3 regions of the Psychrobacillus mangrovi genome follow, and region 1 is predicted to be linked to each of the others. Evidence: riboswitches for the same ligand, from Rfam matches in the RefSeq annotation. Region 1 holds a riboswitch; each other region holds the start of a gene.
The links. A riboswitch is a leader RNA that binds a small molecule or an ion and turns the genes downstream of it on or off. The one in region 1 is predicted to bind lysine.
Positions count from the first base shown of each region.

Region 1 (4,223 bases):
TTTCTTCAAAACCAATTACGTCATTAAAATATATGTTTTTCAGTGCCCTCATCTACATAGAGGATGGGAGGCAATCATTGTTTTGGCCCAAGCGGATCGGCGCACGACCTAGGTTAGCTTTAGTTAGCTTGCTTTAACTCTGTTTTATATCTTTTTTTGAAGAAATATTCCACACTGTAAACAAGACAATTAGAATTACTACGACTGTTACGAATCCAATAATAACAGATCCAGTTAGACCTAATACTAAGTATCCGATAGCAGCTATGACTGCACTTATAATGGCATAAGGCAACTGAGTAATTACGTGATCGATAACATTTACTCCTGCGCCAGTTGCTGACATAATCGTAGTATCTGAAATTGGAGAACAATGATCACCAAAAACAGCGCCAGCAAGTACTGCAGCTAATACAGGCAACAATAGTTCCGGCTCTATTGCCATTATAATACTTGCTCCAATAGGTAGTAGTATTCCGAAAGAGCCCCAAGATGACCCTGTTGCAAAAGCCATTAGAGCTGTTAGAACAAATAGTAAGAATGGAATTACACCCACTGGAATATTGTTTTCAGCAACTAAAGTTGCCAAATATGCTCCAGTTCCAAGAGCTTCAATTAAAAATGATAATGACCACGCAAATATTAAGATACATATTGCCGGTAACATTGAACTAATTCCAGTAATTAACGCTTTCCAAACAAGGCTTACCCTTGCCGTTGGATTGTATTTTAGCTGTCGTAAGTATAATAATACAGCTATTAAAGTAGCAGTTAGTCCTCCAACAAATAAAGAGAAAGGAACATCCGTATTTTCAAAAATTGTAAATATATCTAGCTGTTTCCCTGAATTTTGATACCCTGTCCAAAACATTGAAAATAGAGTTACCAAAACCAGTGTAACTATCGGTAAAACCAAATCAATTACTTTTCCATAATTGTTTTCTGGAAAATTTCCTTGAAGCTCTCCCGGATTTGGTTTACTCGTGTCAAATAATTTCCCGGTTTCTACAGCAATTTTTTCGTGTCTCTTCATCGGCATTATGTCAAAGTCTGTCCATGCCATAAAGAAAACGATGGCAAGAGTAGAAATAACATAGAAATTCATTGGAGCCATTAACATAAAAGCTTGAAGTGGTGTATACGTAGTAACCGCATGGGTTGTAAATATAACACCTATTTGACTTATTAAAAATGCTCCCCAACTAGAGACAGGTGCTATTACACATATAGGAGCAGACGTAGAATCGATAAAATATGCTAATTTTGCTCGCGAAACCCTATGAGAATCTGTAATAGGTCTAGCAATTTGACCAACCGCTAACGCATTAAAATAGTCATCTACAAAGATAATAATTCCTAAAAACGCTGTGAGAAGTTTAGATCCTCTGCGAGTCTTTATTCTTTGTACAGCCCAAGCAGCAAAAGCTGTGCTTCCTCCAGACAAACTTACTAAAGCAGTAATGATTCCTAAAAATAATATAAACGATAAAATGTAAATATTATATGTGTTTAAACCTTCATCCCAAAAAGATACTTTAAAAGATTCCCATAACAATAATATAGAATCCAGTGGGGCAAAGTTTTCCACTAAAAGTGAAGCGGATATAATTCCAACTCCAAGTGATAATAAAACTCTTTTCGTTACTAACACCATAATGATTGCTAATAAAGGTGGTAATAAAGAAAAAATAGTATTTTCCAAGATAATTTCCTCCTTCTTAGGTGGAGGCACAGAACAGTAAACAAAAAGACCAACCAAATGTTTTGGCTGGCCTCTACTATAGAATTCAAGAATGCACTTTAATCCTTACTCTGTAGCTCGCCATTTATATCATTCCATATAAATGACAGTGTTATTCCTCTTCAAAATAACCCCAACTTTATGTTTTATGACAAAAACATTTCGTTTCGGCAAAGCTTCCTTTCCTAAAAGATCTTCGTTGTCATCCTCACTCATAGTACTATTAAGCAATGCAGCCTCTACCTATTCATTTTTTGCATCTATTACTTTAACATCAAATGTAACCTAAAGCAATCATTCTTATTTTGGTACTGGTGTTGGATTAATTGGTACTTCTACAGAAGGTGCACTACCACCATCACCTTTTGTATAAATTTGAGGAACTTGACCTTGTATTAAACCCATTGCGACCGGAATCTTTTGCTCGACGGTACTCATTTTACTTGCAAGCGGAACAATAATTTGAACATTTACCTTCAATAAGATACTTATATCTACAAAGGCATTATTTATTCCAAACTCATCTATACTTTGTACGACGGTAGATTGAACGTTTCCAATCACATGAAATCTAATGGGAATTTTTGGCCCTAAATTTCCGATTAACGGTATATTGGCTGCCTGCCCCATCGGAACAAAAAACACGACGCCACCTTGATCTTCCATTGTTTGTTTATCGTACTCAATATCATCTAAATAAGGTAAGCTTGAAAGATTACCCTTTTCCGCTTGTTCTAAATGGGATTGTACTAAACTTTGCGTATCAGACAATACTCGGTTAATGATTTCCGTGTTAAATTTTGTAGTCACCATATTATTTGCACTTTCAGATGGAACATGCTCAATAATGTCATTTACATCTAACACATTAGCAATTCTTGTATTGATTGCTTTACTTATAACCATTGAGGCAATTTTATTCGTCTGAACCTCTGCATATTGCAGATAAGTTGGTGTCAAGCGAGCATTGATCCAATAAAACAAACCCGCTACAGAAAGGATAAAGCAAGCTAAAAAAATGGCTAATTTACGCTGCATATTTAAAAACTTGATTCTTTTCTTCTTACGATAGAACAACAAAAAAAAATCCCCCTAGTTATCTATATGTAACCGAAGGATTTTAAATGACTATTTTTCCTGTCTTTGTCCGTACCACTTTAAAACATCTCGTATAAATTCGGGCATAAAGTACTGCTTCTTCGCAAATTTAAAAGAGGGAAAGAAATAGCCAAACGTAAACATATCGAGCGTAGCAAGATGATAAATTTTTTCTAGCTGAACAAGTTCTCCTTTTACGTATACATCCCCTTCTACATCCTCGAAAAGTTGCTGAAATTGCATAGCGCCCAAATATTTCCCTCTGAATCCTAAGCCTTTTACTTCTAGAAGTGGCCATTTTTCGTTTTTAGAAAGCTCCACCGCTTCCAATAATTCTGCTCCTGTTAAGCTGATTACACACGGATTGATTGGATGAGGTAATAGTCTATGCAAATCACCTGCCGTAATGATTCCTTCTTGTAAATCAGTTAAGAAAATACCAGCTGGATACATGGCACAATCTGCTCCTGTAAAAGCAAGCAATGCCTCACCAAAGAAACCGGACATACTCGATGGTTCGAACCAATCTCTCTTCAAAAATGTTTGATTAATAAAAAGTGGGTAATCTAGCTTAGTCTTTCCGATTTGCTGCCAAAATGCTAATTGTTCTGCATTATTTTGGGGAATTTCCAGTGATTCTATTGGATAAAGAACAGCTTGTTTAGAAGTAATTTCCCTAACGCTATGGTCAAATTCTATTGTAACTTTCCCTACATAGGCTCCATATTTTCCAGCTGCGGCTTGCAACGTACCATTCAGCACTTTCCCTTCATCAAAAAAATGGTGTGTATGAGAGCCAAAAATAACATCTATTTGCGGTATTTGCTCTGTAATTATTTCGTCCTGAGATATTCCAAGGTGCGACATACAAAGAATAATATCTACTTTATCTCTTATTTCTTCACATACTTCTTTTAAGCGATTGATTGGCTGTTGAATATGCCAGCCCAATTTTTCATAATAAATTCCAAAGTCTGCGGTAGCAGCTACCAATCCAATCCGAATTCCAGAAGAAGTTTTGTGTATTTTATATGGGAGTATCCATGATGGTATGATGCCATTTTTATCTGTAAAGTTCGAGACAACTACATCAAAATTTGCATCTGTATACATTTCGTCTAGTTCCTCATGACTTAATGTGATGCCTTCATTATTTCCGATGGTGACATAATCATAACCAGCCTCATTTAATAACTCTACATTTCCTTTCCCAAGTGTACCTTCAGTAAAGATATTGGAACGATCAATATGATCACCAATATCTAAAATGAGATAAGAATCATGTCCTTCATGCATCTTTTGTCTAGCGGAGAGAAACTGATGTATAGTCGGCCAGTTTTCTAAATGACTATGCAAATCATTTGTATGATAAATATGAATTGTT
Region 1 is NZ_JBAWSY010000009.1:125,641-129,863, reverse strand. Features, by position in the region: gene WAX74_RS13165 (Na+/H+ antiporter NhaC family protein) at 134-1,702, opposite strand; lysine riboswitch at 1,808-1,991, opposite strand; gene yunB (sporulation protein YunB) at 2,042-2,821, opposite strand; gene WAX74_RS13155 (bifunctional metallophosphatase/5'-nucleotidase) at 2,870-4,223, opposite strand, start outside.

Region 2 (4,223 bases), on a different contig from region 1:
TACCCTAATTCTCACGCCGCTCATGAAACAAAAAAGCTACTGGACAGATTATATCCTTTACGTAAATGTCAGAAAATGCCTAACCGAGTCTGTCTCTATTATCACATGGGACAATGCTTAGCTCCCTGTGTGAAAAAAATTGAGGAATCCACTTATAATGAAATAATTCAAGAAATAGTTAGTTTCTTGAATGGTGGACATACGACTGTGAAGAAGGACCTGACAGAAAAAATGCATACTGCTGCCGAGAACTTAGAATTTGAGCGTGCTAAGGAATATAGAGATCAAATATCTCACATTGAACAAGTGATGGAAAAACAAAAAATGACGATGAACGACTTTACAAGTAGAGATGTATTTGGATATTCTGTGGACAAAGGGTGGATGTGTGTCCAAGTGTTCTTTGTTCGACAAGGGAAGTTAATCGAAAGGGATGTCTCTTTATTTCCTATTTATCGTGATCCCGAAGAAGAATTCCTCACTTTTTTAGGTCAGTTTTATGCAAAACCCGAACACATCAAACCAAAAGAAATTTTTGTTCCAAATAGTACAGATTTGCATTTGGCAACTGAATTATTAGAAATGAAAGTCATCATTCCGCAAAAAGGAACCAAAAAGAATTTAGTAGATCTTGCAGAAAAAAATGCAGTGTTGGCTTTAAGTGAGAAATTTCATCTTATTGAAAGACAAGAAGAACGTACTATTGGTGCTGTAGAAGAATTAGGCGACTTAATGGGAATTGCAATTCCAAGTAGAATAGAAGCGTTTGACAATTCGCATATACATGGTACAGATGCAGTATCAGCTATGGTTGTGTTTGTAGATGGTAGAGCTTATAAAAAAGATTATCGGAAATATAAAACAAAAACAGCTGCCAAACATGATGATTATGGAGCGATGCGTGAGGTTGTTAGAAGAAGATACACAAGAGTTTTGAAAGAGAACTTGCCTTTGCCAGATTTAATCATTATTGATGGTGGAAAAGGACAAATAGAAGCTGCTAGAGAGATTTTGGAAGATGAGTTAGGATTAGATATCCCTATTGCTGGTCTTGCAAAAGACGGAAAACATCAAACCTCCCAGTTACTATTTGGAGATCCAATGGAAATTATTCCGATGAAACGTACAAGTGAAGCATTTTACCTTTTACAACGTATACAAGATGAAGTACACCGATTTGCGATTACTTTTCATCGTCAGCAACGAGGGAAACATACGATTGCTTCTTCATTAGATGGTATAGAAGGAATTGGACCTAAGAGAAAGACTTTATTATTAAAGCATTTTGGTTCCATCAAGAAAATGCAAGCTGCTACTAAAGAAGAATTCATAAAGGCAGGACTTCCTGAAAAGTTAGCAGATATATTGATAGAGCATTTTCAGAAAAAATCATTGTCTTCTGAATAATCTTATGTTATGGTTGAAACAATTTAATATTCACTTTAAGTGAAGATAGAGGTGCGAATTGGCAAGAGTACTCAGCAGGAGGATGAAAAGATCCTATAATAGTTGAGGAAAGGGTCGTTCGCCGAAACATAGAAAAGCTTTTCCTTTTCTTATGTTGGTTCTGCATTTAATAAATGTAGAATTGTCAGAATGCAATATTCTGGAGGGCTATCTCACATGGACAATTCTTTTGACCGTGTATGGGACAAAGCTTTTCACAATATGTGAGAAGCTTTTTTTATTTAATTATCGTCCCAACTCCAGCGCCTTTTTATTATGATGCAAACTTAGGCGGTTGCATGGAAAGATAATGAAATAAGGGAGAAGATGTTCATGAGTAAAATTGTAATGAAATTTGGTGGTACTTCCGTTGCCACTACAGAAAAAATTGCTAATGTTGCAAGAAGAATTAAAATGGAGAAAGAAAAAGGTAATGAAATTGTAGTAGTTGTTTCCGCGATGGGAAAATCTACAGATGAACTAGTTGATTTGGCAAACGAGCTATCGGATGCACCATCAAAACGTGAAATGGATATGCTTCTATCTACAGGAGAACAGGTCACAATGGCTTTACTGGCCATCAAATTAAGTTCATTAGGAATTGAGGCCATTTCCTTAACTGGATGGCAAGCAGGATTACAGACAGATGACGTACATAGAAATGCAAAGATCCTTACGTTCGATTCTTCCAAAATCTTGGACAAACTTGCGGAAGATAAAGTAGTAATTGTTGCTGGCTTTCAGGGAATATCCACGCAGGAAGAGATTACAACTCTTGGTAGAGGCGGCTCAGATACTTCAGCCGTTGCAATTGCAGCTTCCATCGAGGCAGAAGTCTGCGATATTTACACAGATGTAGATGGAATATATACTTCTGATCCACGTTATATTAAAAATGCTCGAAAACTAGAGCAACTTGAATATGATGAGATGTTAGAGCTTGCTAATTTAGGAGCCGGCGTATTACATCCAAGAGCTGTAGAATTTGCGAAAAATTACAAGATTCCATTACGTGTGCGCCCTAGTTTTAGTGATGAAGAGGGAACTATTTTAAAGGAGGAAGTGGATGTGGAAAATAATTTAGTTGTTCGAGGAGTAGCTTTTGAATCCGATATTGTCCGTTTAACGATTGAATACGAAGTGCCATTTAATGGATCATTAGCTTCTATATTTACGACACTTGCAGCGAATCATATTGATGTTGATATTATCGTGCAGTCGATCGTGGATGGTGTAAAACCTGCAGTTTCATTTTCTATCAAAAAAGATTCCTTAGCGGAGGCAATTACAGTATTGGAAACCAATAAAAAAAATCTTGGTTTTACATTCGCAGACTTTGAAGTAGGACTTGCGAAAGTTTCGATTGTGGGCTCGGGAATGGTCTCTAATCCAGGTGTTGCAGCTCAAATGTTCGATCGTCTTCGGAAGGAAAATATTCCTGTGAAGATGGTAAGCACATCAGAAATAAAAGTATCAGTAGTCGTTCCACAGAGTGATATGATTTCAGCTGCTACTGCCTTACACAGTGAATTTGGTTTAGAAATTGCTTAATAATCAATAAAAAGCAATGTACAGTTTCGTACATTGCTTTATTTGCATTATGAAATGGTAGTTTTTAGGTCCCATTTAACATGAAAAGTGACAACTCCATTTTTCTTTTGCTGTTCGTCATAGCATTCTGTTAAAAAACCACCAATTTTCTGCTGTTGTTCAGCTAAAAACCCTGCTTCTAATCGATGACTTCTACTTTTCCCGCTTTGCGGTAAATTAAAAGTTTGCAAGGTATAAAAAGCGGAATCTTTTGTCGTTTTATCTAACTTTAAAATTCCCCATCCTGCTTCGTTAAAGAAAGAGGATGCCTCTTCCATCGAATAAAGGGGGAATTTGCGGGCAAGGTCTTTTCCTGCCCAATATAAAATATCTTTTTCATGTTTTCCGAGAATAGAAGCAAGAACGTGATCGCGTAATAATTCATATCCAAAGGAAGTTACATGTGAATGTTCCTTTTCATCCAAGTAGCAACCCTTCTTTCTAATCTATATTCTAATATTCTAGTTTATTTTATCATAAAAAAATTTCCCTTGGTAAGGGTATATAGTATGTGAAAAATTAAACGAATCATTATACAAAAATGAAACATTAAACATTTTGAAAAAACGGAAAGATACCTTGACGCTCTAAATTGTTGAGAGTACAATGGATATGTCATAAATTCGTAACATGATGATGTGTGCACGGAATGAAACCTATTGTTCTATTACAATAGTAATCATTGCGTCAATGTAAATCTGAGGGGGGTAACTGTTTTGTCGAAAGATCGCGAATTTTACTGGCGCCGACTACATTCACTATTAGGAATTATTCCTGTTGGATTGTTTTTGACGCAACATTTGATCATTAACCATTTTGCTACTAAAGGACCAGAAGCATTTAATGGGGCAACACACTTTATGGAGAGTCTTCCATTCTTATTATTCTTGGAAGTCTTTGTAATTTACTTACCGTTGATGTTCCATGCATTTTACGGAATTTATATTGCATTTACTGCAAAAAATAATCCGAAAAACTTTGGTACACTTCGTAACTATTTGTTCATTTTACAACGTTTCACTGGAATTTTCCTTGTTGTATTCATCGCTTGGCATGTATTTGAAACAAGATTCCAAGCAGCTATTGGAGCGAAAGAAGTTAATTTTAACATGATGGTTGAAATTTTATCTAATCCATGGATGTTAGGCTTCTATATAGTAGGGGTAATTTCTGCTACTTTCCACTTA
Region 2 is NZ_JBAWSY010000003.1:197,408-201,630, forward strand. Features, by position in the region: gene uvrC (excinuclease ABC subunit UvrC) at 1-1,407, shown strand, start outside; lysine riboswitch at 1,446-1,625, shown strand; gene WAX74_RS06860 (aspartate kinase) at 1,780-2,997, shown strand; gene WAX74_RS06865 (YslB family protein) at 3,045-3,461, opposite strand; gene WAX74_RS06870 (succinate dehydrogenase cytochrome b558 subunit) at 3,753-4,223, shown strand, end outside.
Region 2: it holds a riboswitch for lysine, as region 1 does, so the genes downstream of both, WAX74_RS06860 (aspartate kinase) here and WAX74_RS13165 (Na+/H+ antiporter NhaC family protein) in region 1, are expected to answer to the same signal.

Region 3 (4,223 bases), on a different contig from region 1:
AAGAAAATCGTTTAGGAAAAAAGGAACAAATGCGTTATATAGAGACCACCCTAAACTAATGCTAAAAAAGCCAAATCCCAAAAACCACATCTTTTTCATCGCATTCCCCCTCTAGAAAAGGTATTCATTTTTTTATAAAATATTGTACTTTTATGTATATGGTTTTGTGGAAGTAAAGAGTCCATATCGTTTGGTTTATAATTCTAATTAATTATGCATTAGAGCTGACAGCAAGAATCTACTAGTAAAAAGTACAAAGTTTCAAAATAATAATTCTATATTCAATATTGTGATGAAATGAATAGAAAACTATATCAGTAGGTGTTATCTGGATGTACGCCTTACACGCCGCATGCGCGCGTACGTACGGTTGGCATTGTACTAGATGAACAGATTATTTCTTTGAAAAACAACGACGAAGGTTAACAAAGACAATTAATAAAAAATGCACCCTGTAGAGATACAAGGTGCATTAGTTAGTTGTATTATACCGATCAGGCAGTGTCTGTTTTATTATTAGATGATATATTAAATGATAAAATTCGAAGCATAAATCTGTTGAGGGAATAAGTAGAGCAACCAATAGGCAACCAGCCTACTATAAACTCTTCCTTCTAAAAGAGTGAGAATATAGTATAAAACGAATTGTATGCCTATAAGAAGGCTATCTGGAAGTTAAAAAATGAAGGGTAAGCTGATTGAATGGTTAATAGTTGCGGATAGAAAATATCTTTTTAACTATTATGCAATATAATCTTCCTTAGGAATGTCATTTGGAAGCTCTTTGCTATAATATTTACCTTTTGTAAAAACGGCTAAAATCACGGTGATTATAGCTGCTAAAATTGCTGCAAAGAATGCTGCAGTACTTTCCAAAAATGATCCCATATATCCTAGTGCGGCTATTGTACCCAAACCACTTGAGATAAGTAAAGATACTACACCAACAGGATTCCATTTATATAAATATTTGTGTCGAGCCTCGTAATAACCAGGACCAATTTTTAATAGTTTTTTCACGATCATGGCATCCGTAACTAGTATCGATGCCCAAGCAAGTAAAAAGACTCCTTGGAATGTCATTGCTGTATCTAAATGATCCACAATACCACCTAGCATTAATCCTATTGCACATAATCCTGAGACAACAACCCAAAATCGTCTGCCTGGCGTAAATCTAAATACGTTCTCAAAGAAGCTAGCAAGTGATAGGGAACTACTGTAGATATTGGTAACGTTAATTCTAAGTTGAGTTAACATGGTGAATAATACGCCACCGAGCCCTAAGAGTAGAACGATATAAACACCTGGATTTGGTTCACCTAAACGAACACCGAACCATATACCAAGACCACCCATAACTCCAAAACAGAAGATTTGTGGAATAAAGCCTATTGCTAGAGAGCCTATTTTAAGATCCTTTGGTTTAAGAAAACGCGCGTAGTCTGAAGAAAGTAAAGCTGTCAGACCCATTATTCCATGCTGCATTCCTATACAAAGTAGTAAAGCTTGGCCACCCACCTGCACGCCTTCTGGCATATACGTCCAAAATGCTCCTTCATAAACGGATGGAGTGAAGAATGACATTATAATGGCACATAATAAAAAAATACCGAAAATCGGTAAAGACCATTTTTGTAATTTATCTAGTTGTTTAATACCAAACCAATTTAATGGAATAACAATAGATCCGAAGAAAATAATTAGTGCCCATTCAGGTAGGGCGGGGAAGAAGGTGTGAACTGCGGAAACTAAAATCAGGCCTTCAAATGCACAGTACATGATAAAGTTTGTTGCATAAATGAATGAGGTTAACGATGCACCTATGTAACCAAAACCTCCGCCTCTTGATAATAAGTTAACGTTCATCCCGGATTTGGCTGATAGATAAGCTATGAACGTTCCGAGTATACCGGCAACGATTATCGCGTATATGGAGGATATGATAGCATTTATGGCTCCGAATTGAAGTGCCATAACGCTTCCCATTTGAAAATAAAAAATTGCCGTTGCGATACCAAATGTGATATTGGTAACACTAAACCAACCCATCTTCCTTTGATCTCGAGGCACTCTATCTAATGAATAATCATCTTTCATCTCATCTGACACTTTGTGATCTGCTACTTTGACAGATCCCATAATATCATCTCCTTTTTTGTATTAGTTCATAAAAAAACTCACTTCCATTTTTTTAATAAATTCGTCTACCACTTCATCCGTATCCTATTATACCACTAATATCAAGGTTTTTAAACGATTAGTCGGATAGAGTTTATTATTTGCTACTGCATTTGAAAAAATGCATTTACTTTTAAAAGATTATTTTTAATTCAGAAACTTGTTATTACTTCTAGAGTGATTGACAGATATTCATTCGTGTTGTAGACTATGGACAATAATTGAATACGACCTCACTTATACAGTGGGGTAGAGGCGCGATGTTTAACAGTCCTTAGTGGAGTTTGAGAAGCCATGATTCTAGGGAGAAGGAAATGTCGCCGAAGTTTGTAATAATTCTCGGTATTACTTGCTGGGTCTGTAGTGAATAACTACAGGACTGTCCACTATAAACATCCCGGTTTGTAGTGGTGTGCTATCTCATTTGGGAAAAGTAGAGGATTTAGGGCAACTATACATATTGCGACCTGAGTTCATCTCAGGTCTTTTTTTGTGTAAGTTGTCCTTTTTTAGTAGTCAAAAACATAATCTTATATAAAAGGAGAGTAATAGAATGAAAAACAAATTAATAGTTCTAGCAATGTTCGTGTCAATCATCATGCTTCTAGCAGCATGTGGAACGGATGCAACAGAAACTTCAGGATCTTCAACTGATAATACTAAAGAAGCAATAGCAGATACGTTTACAGTAGGTTTAGAAGCTGGTTATGCACCTTTTAACTGGACACAACTAGATGATTCCAATGGTGGAGTGAAGATTGATGGAAACGCAGAATATGCTGGTGGATATGATGTAGAAATTGCAAAACGAATTGCAGACGGATTAGGTAAAGAACTAGTTATCGTTAAAACAGAATGGGATGGACTTGTTCCATCGTTACAATCAGATAAAATTGATGCAATCATAGCGGGAATGTCCCCTACAAAAGAGCGTAAACAAACAATCGACTTCTCTGAAAACTATTACACTTCTAATTTTGTAATGGTAGTTAAAAAAGGTGGACCTTATGAAGGAGCTACTTCTATCCAAGATTTCAGTGGAGCAAAAGTGTCAGGACAATTAAATACTTCACATTACGGTGTAATTGACCAAATTAAAGGTGTAAAAAAACAACCAGCGATGGATAATTTCCCAGCAATGCGTGTTGCATTAGAGTCTGGAATGCTAGATGGTTATGTTTCCGAGCGTCCGGAAGGAATTAGTGCTTCATCAGCGAACGAAAATTTTGCGATGGTTGAATTTACCGATGGATTTGTTGCGGATGAAGAAGAAACAGCAGTTGCAGTTGGACTCAAAAAGGGCAGTGACTTAACAAAACAAATTAATGATATATTGGCGGGAATATCAGAAGAAGATCGTCAAAACATTATGGATACTGCCATTAAAAATCAACCAGCTTCTGAATAAAGATGAAGTGATACCGGCTGCATCTCTTTGCAGTCGGTTTAATTTATGAGGAGGATAAGTATGAGCATTGAGTATATAATATCAATGGTTACCAATAACTGGCCGATGTTCCTACGTGGAGCAGGTATGACGCTCTTAATCTCTATCATTGGTACAATCTTTGGAGCCATTATTGGTTTGCTGGCGGGAGTTATTCGAACAATCCCTATGCCAGAACGAAAAGCAAAACGAATTTTCTTGAAAATAGTAAATGCCATTCTAACAATGTATATTGAATTTTTCCGTGGAACACCGATGATCGTACAAGCGATGGTTATCTATTATGGGTCTGCTTTAGCTTTTGGTGTTGATATGGACAGAACTGCTGCAGCTATTTTTATTGTATCTATTAATACAGGGGCTTACATGGCCGAGATTGTTCGTGGTGGTGTCATTTCCATTGATAAAGGACAATTTGAATCAGCACAAGCAATTGGTATGAATCATATCCAAACGATGCTTCATGTAGTATTGCCGCAGGTGGTACGAAATATTTTACCAGCTACTGGAAACCAATTTATTATAAATATTAAAGATACGTCAGTACTGAATGTAATAGGTGTAACAGAACTATACTTCCAAACAAAAACCGTCG
Region 3 is NZ_JBAWSY010000017.1:7,675-11,897, forward strand. Features, by position in the region: gene WAX74_RS16560 (SLC45 family MFS transporter) at 1-99, opposite strand, end outside; gene WAX74_RS16565 (purine-cytosine permease family protein) at 742-2,142, opposite strand; lysine riboswitch at 2,424-2,607, shown strand; gene WAX74_RS16570 (transporter substrate-binding domain-containing protein) at 2,735-3,589, shown strand; gene WAX74_RS16575 (amino acid ABC transporter permease) at 3,650-4,223, shown strand, end outside.
Region 3: it holds a riboswitch for lysine, as region 1 does, so the genes downstream of both, WAX74_RS16570 (transporter substrate-binding domain-containing protein) here and WAX74_RS13165 (Na+/H+ antiporter NhaC family protein) in region 1, are expected to answer to the same signal.